Regions from separate parts of the Streptomyces sp. NPDC093260 genome, predicted to be linked through region 2. Evidence: riboswitches for the same ligand, from Rfam matches in the RefSeq annotation. Region 2 holds a riboswitch; the other holds the start of a gene.

Region 1 (5,525 bases), on a different contig from region 2:
GGTGCGCTCGCCGACTTCGACGCCCATCTCGACGAGGCTCTGGACCGCATCCTCGCGGAGGAGCAGAGCGCGGGCTGAAGCGCTTCGGCAGCGGGGCGCGGACGGCGGCACGACACACCACCATGCGCGCCGCGCGCGGGCTTTCCCAGTCGTCGCATGCCGACGACGCGGTGTGACACGCTCCCCGGCACCCGGTCAGCGCTTGCGGCGCCTGCCCCGGCCACCCCGCGCCGGAGCCGGCACACCTGCGGCAGCCGTGGCCCTGGTACCGGCAGGCCCCGGGCGGTCCGCCGAGACCACGAGCGCGGCGAGTGCCGTGGTGACCGGCACCGAGGCGACCAGGCCGATCGAGCCCACCAGCGTCCGGACGATCTCCTCGGCCACCAGTTCGCTGTTGGCGACGGTTCCCACGCTGCTCTGCGCGATGGAGAAGAGCAGCAGCAGCGGCAGTGCGGCGCCCGCGTAGGCGAGGACGAGGGTGTTGACCACGGACGCGATGTGGTCGCGACCGATGCGGATGCCCGCCCGGTACAGTCCGCGCCAGCCCATCGACGGATTGGCCTCGTGCAGCTCCCAGACCGCCGATGTCTGGGTTACCGTCACATCGTCGAGGACGCCGAGCGAGCCGATGATGACGCCGGCGAGCAGCAGACCGCTCATGTCGATGGACGGATACAGGCCATGGATCAGGCCGGTGTTGTCGTCCGTGTTGCCGGTGAGCGCGGCCCAGCCGACGAACAGCGAGCCCAGCAGACCGATCAGCACCAGCGAGATCAGGGTGCCGAGCACCGCCACCGAGGTCCGGGCGGACAGACCGTGGCACATGTACAGGGCGATCAGCATGATGGCGCTCGACCCGACCACGGCCACGATCAGCGGGTTCGAGCCCTGCAGGATCGCGGGCAGGATGAACAGGCTCAGCACCAGGAAGCTGATGGCCAGGGCGACCAGCGCCATGACGCCCCGTAGCCGCCCGACGACCACGACGGCGAGCGCGAAGATTCCCGCGAGCAGCGCCATCGGGAAACGCCGGTTGACGTCGGTGACCGAGTACTGCAACTCGCGGGGCGCGGAAGGCTCGTAGGCGACCACCACCTTCTCGCCCTGGTGCAGCTGGCGTGACTGGTCCGGCTGCACGATCTCGGTGAACGTACGGCCCTTGTCGTTTCCGGTGTCGACGCGGATCGTGGCCTTCTTGCAGGAGCCGGTCGCCTGCGCCTGCGCGGAGGCGCCCTCGGCGGTGGAGGTGTTGCCGGTCGGGGCGTCCCCGGAGGCGTTCACCGCCTTGCAGCTCACCGCGACCACCTGGGTGACCGTGGCCTGCTGGGTCTGCCGGTCGAAGCCCACGCCGGTGCGCTGGTGCGAGGGAGCGCCGCCGGGCCAGAGGACGGCGAGACCGATGAGCACCGCCGCGGCGAACGGGATCAGGACCGCGGCGATGACCTTGCGCAAGTGCTTCGAGACAGGAGCCGCCGGGCCGTGACTGTGGCTGTGTGGGTGCCCGTGGCCCAGCCCGGAGCCATGCTCATGGCCGTTCTCGCCGGCGGCTCCGCGCCCTGGTTCGGGCGGCGGATGGGGCAGCTGCTGTGTCGGGGTCACCGCCTGATCATCGCAAGAACGGCCGGGGCCCACTGTTCACCGCGCCACACATGACGCTAGCGTGGAGGCACCTTTGCACACGCGGGAGCTCGGAGCACCGGGCTGAGAGGGCGCTGACCTTCGTCTTCGCGGTGTTTCACGTGGAACCAACGGTGTTTCACGTGAAACCTGCCGGACGGGAACCGCTGCGTCGACCGCCGAACCTGTTACCGGGTAATGCCGGCGTAGGGAGTAGGTCTCATGACCAACAAGGACGCACGCACGCCTGCCTCGACGCAGCTGACCAGCGACGGGGAGCAGACCGCTTCCCGTGAGGAGGCCGGGAAGTCCATCGGATGGCACAAGGCGTATGTCGAGGGCTCGCGCGTCGGCCTGCGCGTACCGGTCCGTCAGGTGCACCTGACCAACGGGAAGTCTGTCACGCTGTACGACACCTCGGGCCCGTACACCGATCCACTCGTCGAGACCGATGTCCGCAGGGGGCTGCCGCCGCTGCGGGAGAACTGGATCATCGCCCGCGGCGACACCGAGGAGTACGCGGGCCGTCCCGTCCGTCCCGAGGACGACGGGATCAAGCACACCTCGCCGCGCGGCGGTCTGCGCAACCTCGACGCGGTGTTCCCGGGCCGCCCGCGCCAGCCCCGCCGGGGCCGGGACGGCGCCGCGGTGACCCAGCTCGCCTATGCGCGGCGCGGGGAGATCACGCCCGAGATGGAGTTCGTGGCGGTCCGTGAGAACGTCGACCCCGAGGTCGTCCGCGACGAGATCGCGGCGGGCCGCGCGGTGCTGCCGGCCAACGTCAACCACCCGGAGATCGAGCCGATGATCATCGGCAAGCGGTTCCTGGTGAAGGTCAACGCCAATATCGGCAACTCCGCGGTGACCTCCTCCATCGAGGAGGAGGTCGAGAAGATGACCTGGGCGACCCGCTGGGGCGCCGACACGGTCATGGACCTCTCCACCGGCCGCAACATCCACACCACCCGCGAGTGGGTGCTGCGCAACTCCCCCGTGCCCATCGGGACGGTGCCGCTCTACCAAGCGCTGGAGAAGGTCGACGGACGGGCCGAGGAACTGACCTGGGAGATCTACAAGGACACGGTCATCGAGCAGGCCGAGCAGGGGGTGGACTACATGACGGTCCACGCCGGTGTGCGGCTGGCGTACGTGCCGCTGACGGCGAACCGGAAGACCGGCATCGTCTCGCGCGGCGGCTCGATCATGGCGGCATGGTGCCTCGCGCACCACAAGGAGTCGTTCCTGTACGAGAACTTCGAGGAACTCTGCGAGATCCTCGCCGCCTACGACGTCACGTACTCGCTCGGGGACGGTCTCAGGCCGGGGTCGATCGCGGACGCCAATGACGAGGCGCAGTTCGCGGAGCTGCGGACGCTCGGCGAACTCAACCGGATCGCGAAGCGGCACGATGTGCAGACCATGATCGAGGGGCCGGGACACGTCCCGATGCACAAGATCAAGGAGAACATCGACCTCCAGCAGGAGATCTGCGAGGAGGCGCCGTTCTACACGCTCGGCCCGCTGACCACGGACATCGCTCCCGCCTACGACCACATCACCTCGGGCATCGGCGCCGCGATGATCGCCTGGTGGGGCACGGCGATGCTCTGCTACGTCACGCCCAAGGAGCATCTGGGCCTGCCCGACCGGGACGACGTCAAGACCGGCGTGATCACCTACAAGATCGCCGCGCACGCGGCGGACCTCGCCAAGGGGCACCCGGGTGCGCAGGAGTGGGACGACGCGCTGTCCGACGCCCGCTTCGAGTTCCGGTGGGAGGACCAGTTCAATCTGGCCCTCGACCCGGACACGGCAAGGGAGTTCCACGACGAGACGCTCCCGGCGGAGCCGGCCAAGACGGCGCACTTCTGCTCGATGTGCGGGCCGAAGTTCTGCTCGATGAAGATCAGCCAGAGCATCACGGAGCGGTTCGGCGGCAAGGCGGCGGAGGGCGCCTCCGCGGACGAGATCGCCGAGGGCATGCTGCAGAAGTCGAAGGAGTTCGCCGCGAGCGGTAACCGGGTGTATCTGCCGCTGGCCGAGTGACAGGCGGGCGCGGGGCCTCCGCCCGGTCGCGCCGGACGGTGCGGGGCCTCGAGCCGGTGTGAAGCCTCCGGCCGCTTCGGGCGGGCGCAGGCACCGCCCCAGACGGTGGCGCCGTCCACGACCGCACACCAAAGCCCCCGCGCCGGGCGCGATCCGGTGCGGGGCGGGGCGGTACCCGGGCCTCTCGGCCCGTCGGGGCCGTGGGCTTCACCGGGCCCGGCTTCGCCTCGCCCCGGCCCGTCCGCGGGCCATGCCGGCGCGTAGCCGTCCGGAGGCCGGGCGGCTACTCCGGCCGGTGTTCCGGTCCGCCGAAGTCCGGGCTGGTGAAGTCGGGGCTGGAGAAGCGCGGCCGGGCCGTCGGGGCGCCGTCGTCGGGGCTGCTGAACCCCGGGCGGCCGTACCCGAGTTGCGGAATACGGTCGCCCGGCGTCGCGGGGGCCGGACGGGGCCGGGACGCGGCGCCGGGATCGGCCAGCGCCTCGCGCAGGAACGGCACGATGCCGCGTTCGAGCAGGGCCTCGCGCCACGCCTCCCTCGCCTGGCCGACCTCCTCCGGCAGACCGCCGTAGGCGCCGTACTCGGTCGAGGACCGGTTGCGCAGGGCGGCGAGCAGCAGCCCGGCGCCGGCGACGACGATCGCGACCGCGGTCACCGCGCCGAACACCCAGCCGGCGGTGATCATCGTCTGGGCGAACGCGGGCGCCGGATCGAGCATCTTCAACAGATAGCCGACGAGCAGGAAAACGGTCGCCGCGATCCCCGCGAGGACCGGTGCGAGCACCGCGACGACGGCGCCCGCACCCGCCCCGGCCGTCTCCGCGGCGGTCCCGGCCGCAGCCGCCACCGCGCCCGCCTCGGACGCAGCGGTGTCCAGTACGGGCGAGGCGGCGGGCGCCGGACGGCGCAGTTCGTCGCGGATCTTCACGTAGTGCTGGTACTCGGTCGCGGCGGCGGACGTGATCAGGGCCGTCGCGGCGAGCGCCATGGTGCGCAGTTGTTCGGTGGTGAGCCGCTTTCCGATGGTGGAGAGTTCCGGGCGGTGTGGGGCGGAGCGCAGCGCCTCATCGAGGATCCGCTCGAATTCCTGGCGATCCTCGCTCAGCAGGTACTGCGGAACGCTGTTCATGTGCATCCCCCGATGCTCCGTAGGGCTGGGGGCTCGCATGGCGACGAGCCGTCGGGCAGAAACGGAGGGGAGCCTGCTACGGATAAGCCGATGGTAGAGCCGCGACGGCGCGCGGTGACAGGGGGTTTCCACAAATTGCGTGCCGACCGGCCCGGTCGGCACGCCCGTGGCGAGGACGCGGTGAACGCTCAGACGTCCAGCGGCAGTTGCCGGACCAGCAGCTTCCCCGACATCGTCACGCCGCCGTCCATCGCGATGGCCAGTCCGTCGGCGTAGACGTGCGGCCCCTCCACCACCGGGGCCGTCGGCTCGTCGCCTTCCTCGGAGCCGACTTCGCCCAGCAGATAGGGAATCGGGCTGTGGCCGTGAACGATGCGGGTGCCGCCGTACGTATCGAGCAGGGAGCGTACGGCGTCGGCGCCGCCCTCGTCGCGGAAGGAGAAGCGCTTGGTGAACTTGCGGAACAGGTCCCACACCTCGTCCGCGTCGTTGCGCGTGAGCGCCTCGCGGACATTGTCGTTGACCTCTTCGATCGAACGGCCGTAGTCGAGGTAGGCGGTGGTGTCGGAGTGCACGAGCAGATAACCGTCGACCTCCTCGACCGCGTCGAGGCGGGCCATCCACTGGAGGTGGTGGTCCTGGAGGCGGTCCATGTCGGATTTCTGGCCGCCGTTGAGCAGCCAGGCCGCCTGGAAAGTGGCGGTGCCTGCACCGGAGTTGACGGGTGTGTCGCCGA
Region 2 (5,525 bases):
ACCGCGAAGGCGAACCCGGCGGCGACCAGCAGCGCCCGCCGCGCCATCGGCAGATCGACCTCCCGCCACACCCGCCACGGGGACGCGCCGAGCACGGCGGCCGCCTCCCGCAGGCGTACGTCGACCGCGCGCAGCACCGGCAGCATGGTCCGTACGACGAAAGGCACGCCGACCAGGGCCTGGGCGAGCGGGACCAGGATCCAGGACTGGCGCAGGTCCAGCGGCGGTTTGTCCAGGGCGATGAGGAAGCCGAAGCCGACGGTCACCGCGGAGACGCCGAGCGGCAGCATCAGCAGCGCGTCGAATCCGCGGACGAGGCGTCCGGCGTCCCTGCGGGTGAGCGCGGCGGCGGCCAGGGAGCCGATCACGACGGCGATGGCGGTGGCCGCGGCGGCGTAGGACAGGGAGGTGCCGATGGCGGTGATCGGGGCGACGAGGAAGACGCCGCCGTCGGGGTCGGTGAGCGCCCGGTAGTAGCCGAAGCCGGGTGCCGTCAGGGAGCGTTGCACGAGGACGGCGAGCGGCAGCAGGAGCAGCAGCGCGATGGTGGCGAGCACTGCGGCGAGCAGCGCCCACTGCCCGGCCCCGCGCGGCCGGCGGGCGGTCAGGGCGGCGTCCACCAGCTTCAGCGCGCCCTCCCGGCGCCGTACGGTCCAGGCGTGCACGGCGAGGATCGCCCCCACGGCCAGGAACTGGACGAGGGTGAGGACGGCGGCGGTGGACAGGTCGAAGATCTCGGAGGTCTGCCGGTAGATCTCCACTTCGAGGGTGGAGAAGGCGGGGCCGCCGAGGATCTGCACGATGCCGAAGGAGGTGAAGGTGAACAGGAACACCATGAGCGCGGCGGCGGCGACGGCGGGGGCCAGCGCGGGCAGGGTGACCTTGCGCCAGGCGGTCAGCGGCGAGGCGCCGAGCATCCGGGCGGCCTCCTCCTGCCGGGGATCGAGCTGGGCCCACAGGCCGCCCACCGTGCGGACGACGACGGCGTAGTTGAAGAAGACGTGGGCGAGGAGGATCGCCCACACGGTGGTGTCCAGGCGTACGCCCCACAGCTGGTCGAGGAGGCCGCCGTGCCCGAGCAGGGCGAGGAAGGCGGTGCCGACGACGACGGTGGGCAGCACGAACGGCACGGTGACCACGGCGCGCAGCACCTGGCGGCCGGGGAAGTCGAAGCGGGCCAGGACGTAGGCGCCGGGCAGCGCGATGAGCAGGGTGAGCGCGGTGGAGGCGAGGGCCTGCCAGGTGGTGAACCACAGCACGTGCCGGATGCCCTCGTCGCCGAGGACGTCGGCGAACCGGCCGAACTGCCAGGCGCCGCCGACCCGCAGGCCGCGGCGGACGATCGCGGCGACCGGGTAGGCGAAGAACACCGCGAAGAACGCGACGGGCAGGGCCATCAGGCCGAGCCGCGCCGCGTTCCGCGGACGGCGGCGTCGCCCGCCGGTCACTTCACCGCGAGCGAGGTCCACGACTTGACCCACTGGTCGCGGTTGGCGGCGATCTTCTCGGGTGCCATGGTCTCGGGGTTCTTGGCCTGGGGGCCGTACTGGGTGAACTCCGCGGGGACCCGGGCGTCTTGGCGCACCGGGTAGACGAACATGTTCAGCGGCATGTCCTCCTGGAACCGCTTGCCGATCAGGAAGTCGAGGAAGGCCTTGCCGCCCTCGGGGTTCCGGGCGCCCGCGAGCAGTCCGGCGTACTCGACCTGGCGGAAGCAGGTGCCCTCGGCGACGCCGGTGGGTGCGGTCCTGGGCTGCGGCTTGGCGTAGATGACCTCGGCGGGCGGCGAGGAGGCGTAGGAGACGACCAGCGGGCGGTCGGCCTTGGCCTTCTTACCGCCGGCCGAGCCGGAGAACTCCTGGTCGTAGGCCTGCTCCCAGCCGGAGACGACCTTGACGCCGTTGGCCCTGAGCTTCTTCCAGTACGCCTGCCAACCGGTGTCGCCGTACTTGGCCGCGGTGCCGAGCAGGAAGCCGAGGCCGGGCGAGGAGGCGGCGGCGTCCTCGGTGACGAGGAGGTTCTTGTACTGCGGCTTGACCAGGTCGTCGAAGGTGGCCGGCGGGGCCAGCTTGTGGTCGGCGAAGTACTTCTTGTCGTAGTTGACGCAGATGTCGCCGGTGTCGATCGGCGTCACCCGGTGCTTGGCCTCGTCCGCCCGGTACCGCGGCTGGATCCGGTCGGCGCCCTTCGGCTCGTAGGGCTGGAAGAGGCCGTTGTCCAGGGCGCGGGACAGAAGGGTGTTGTCGACGCCGAAGAAGACGTCGCCCTGCGGGTGGTCCTTGGTGAGGATGGCCTTGTTGACGGCCTGCCCGGCATCGCCGTCCATGAGGACCTTGACCTTGTAGCCGGAGGACTTCTCGAACTCCGTGATGACGCTCTGGGACGCCTTCCACGAGTCATGGCTGACCAGGGTCACGGTCTTGGAGTCGGCGGCGCTCTTCTGCCCGCCGGACGATCCGCACGCGGACAGCGTGACCAGTCCCAGCCCGACCGCGGCTGCGACGAACGTCTTGGTGTGCACTGGATTTTCCTCCTGGATGGTGGCCAGGAAGAGACGCGGCCCTGCCCGGGCATCCGCGGGGATGCCCGGGCAGGGCGCAACAGCTCGAGTGATGACCGAACTTCCTACCCAGAATGACCTGGGCGAGGTTCAGAGGGTCTGCGGCCGGTGCCGCACTCTCAGCGCTGTGGCGCTCCCCTGTCGGAATATGAAGATGTGTACGGCCTCAGAGTACCGCCCGGCCGCCGTACGACGGCCTGCGGCCCACGGTCGTGGCCCTCCCCGGGGAGCTACCGCTCGGTGGCGGCCAGCTGACCGCAGGCGCCGTCGATCTCCTGGCCGCGGGTGTCGCGGATGGTGACGGGCACGCCGTGGGCGGCGATCGCCTCCACGAAGGCCTTCTCGTCCTCGGGCCGCGAGGCGGTCCACTTGGAGCCGGGGGTCGGGTTGAGCGGGATGCAGTTGACGTGCACGGGCCTGCCCTTGAGCAGCCGGCCGAGCCGGTCGCCGCGCCAGGCCTGGTCGTTGATGTCGCGGATCAGCGCGTACTCGATGGAGAGCCGGCGCCCGGACTTCGCGGCGTACTCGAAGCCCGCGTCCAGCACCTCGCGCACTTTCCACCGCGTGTTGACGGGCACGAGGGTGTCGCGCAGCTCGTCGTCGGGGGCGTGCAGGGAGATGGCGAGCCTGCACTTGAAGCCCTCGTCGGCGAACCGGTGGATCGCCGGGACCAGGCCCACGGTGGAGACGGTGATGCCGCGCTGCGACAGCCCGAGCCCGTCGGGCTCCGGGTCGGTGAGGGCGCGGATGGCGCCGACGACGCGCTTGTAGTTGGCGAGCGGCTCGCCCATGCCCATGAACACGATGTTGGACAGCCGCGCCGGCCCTCCGGGTACCTCGCCGTCGCGCAGGGCGCGCATGCCGTCCACGATCTGGTGCACGATCTCGGCGGTCGACAGATTGCGGTCCAGGCCCGCCTGCCCGGTGGCGCAGAACGGGCAGTTCATGCCACAGCCGGCCTGCGAGCTGATGCACATGGTCACCCGGTCCGGGTAGCGCATGAGCACGGACTCGACCAGCGTCCCGTCGAACAGCCGCCACAGCGTCTTGCGGGTGGTGCCCGCGTCGGTCGACAGATGCCGCACGACCGACATCAGCTCGGGCAGCAGCGCGTCGCGCAGCTTCTCCCGCGACCCGGCCGGGATGTCGGTCCACTGCTCGGGGTCGTGCGCGTACCGCGCGAAGTAGTGCTGCGAGAGCTGCTTGGCACGAAACGGCTTCTCACCGATCGCGGCGACGGCCTCCTTGCGCTCGGCAGGCGACAGATCGGCAAGGTGCCGCGGCGGCTTCTTGGCTCCGCGCGGGGCGACGAAAGTAAGTTCTCCGGGCTTGGGCATGGTGGTACCAGTGTCGCAGATCGACTTGGGTGGGCCGGCGCTGCCGCCTGTCGCGACCGTCACGAGCAGCCGCCGCCGGTCGCCGGCGGGCGTCCTCGGACGCCCGGGCCGGGAGAAGATGCCGAGGACCGCGGGGAAGGCGTCGGTGACGTATCACTTCGTGCGGTGCCGGCCGTTGCAGTAGCGGCGTGGTTTCCGGCGGCCGCCCCGGTCGATGAGCGCCTCGCACCGGCGGCACGCGAGGTCGCCCCGGTATGTGCCGTCCTTCTCCGGCCTCGCCCGCGCCGTGGAACGTGCCCCTGCCCGCCGGCCCCCGCCCGGGGGAAGGCGACCGGCGGACAGGGGGTCAGGCCGAGCCGACGAAGGCCACCAGGAGGAGCCAGGCGATCGGGGCCGTGGGGAGGAGGGAGTCGAGGCGGTCCATGATGCCGCCGTGGCCCGGCAGCAGCGTGCCCATGTCCTTGATGCCCAGGTCCCGCTTGATCATGGACTCGCCGAGGTCGCCGAGGGTGGCGCTGGCCGCGACCGCGAGGCCGAGGAGCAGACCCTGCCACCAGGCGCCGTCGTCGATCAGGAACTGCATGCACAGCGCGCCCGCCGCCATCGCGAAGGCGACCGCGCCGAACAGGCCCTCGCGGGTCTTGCCGGGGCTGATGCGCGGGGCGAGCTTGTGCTTGCCGAAGCGCCAGCCGACGGCGTACGCGCCGGTGTCGCTGACCACCGTGAGGATCAGGAAGGTCAGCACCCGGTACGGGCCGTCGTCCGCGGTGAGCATCATCGCCACGAACGTGGCCAGGAACGGCACGTAGAAGGCGGCGAAGACGCCCGCCGTGACGTCCCTGAGGTATCCCTCGGGGGGCTGGGTCATACGCCACACCAGGACCGCGAGCGTGGTCAGGGCCATCGCCACCCACGCGCCCTCGGCGTCGCGCACGTACCCGGCGACCACCATGGCGGCGCCGCCGACGGCCAGCGGCACCAGCGGCGCCCTGATCTCCTTGCGCTCCTGGAGACGGCTGGTCAGCTCCCACAGGCCCACGACGACCGCGACGGCGATCACGCCGACGAAGACCGCCTTGACGATGAACAGGGAGGCGACGATCACCACACCGAGCCCGAGACCGACTCCTATGGCAGCACCGAGGTCGCGGCCCGCGCTCTTCTTCTGCGGGGCGGGCGCCGGCTGCGGGGCGTCGGGCATGGGCTCCGGATTCTGCGACGCCGTCCGGTGGACGGGCGGCGTCTGCGGCGTGTCGTAGGGCCGCGGCTGCGGCGCTTCGTACGGCTGCGGGTGCGACCGCGACGGTGACTGCGGCCGCTGGTCGTGCTGCGGCTGGTGCTGCGGTATCTCGAACGGCTGCGGCTGGGCCGGTACGCCGTAGGCACCCGGGTGCCGCGTGTCGTACGACTGCGGCTGCGCGGCGAAGGGCTGCGGCTGTCGCGGGTCGTAGGACCGGGGCTGCGGGGGTCGGCCGCCCTGGTGCTGCGGGGCCTCGTCCCGGAACAGGGGGCCGCCCGTCCGGACGGCCCCCCGGTCGTCGTCCTCCTGGGTACCGCCGTGTGCGGGCACCCCGGGCACGATGGGCATGGGGCGAGTCTGCCGGGCGCCCGGCGGCGCATCGTGGGCG

What was found. Region 2 has a riboswitch for thiamine pyrophosphate ahead of AB0N63_RS22100 (thiamine ABC transporter substrate-binding protein). Riboswitches for the same ligand answer to the same signal wherever they lie in the genome.
Region 1: it holds a riboswitch for thiamine pyrophosphate, as region 2 does, so the genes downstream of both, thiC (phosphomethylpyrimidine synthase ThiC) here and AB0N63_RS22100 (thiamine ABC transporter substrate-binding protein) in region 2, are expected to answer to the same signal.

Annotation. Positions count from the first base shown of each region.
Region 1 is NZ_JBFBEK010000002.1:390,576-396,100, forward strand. It holds gene AB0N63_RS03955 (SsgA family sporulation/cell division regulator) at 1-78, shown strand, start outside; gene AB0N63_RS03960 (YibE/F family protein) at 196-1,599, opposite strand; TPP riboswitch at 1,671-1,847, shown strand; gene thiC (phosphomethylpyrimidine synthase ThiC) at 1,840-3,663, shown strand; gene AB0N63_RS03970 (hypothetical protein) at 3,947-4,795, opposite strand; gene AB0N63_RS03975 (metallophosphoesterase) at 4,978-5,525, opposite strand, start outside.
Region 2 is NZ_JBFBEK010000017.1:68,227-73,751, forward strand. It holds gene AB0N63_RS22095 (iron ABC transporter permease) at 1-1,397, opposite strand, end outside; gene AB0N63_RS22100 (thiamine ABC transporter substrate-binding protein) at 1,445-2,521, opposite strand; TPP riboswitch at 2,605-2,710, opposite strand; gene rlmN (23S rRNA (adenine(2503)-C(2))-methyltransferase RlmN) at 2,791-3,897, opposite strand; gene AB0N63_RS22110 (phosphatidate cytidylyltransferase) at 4,244-5,485, opposite strand.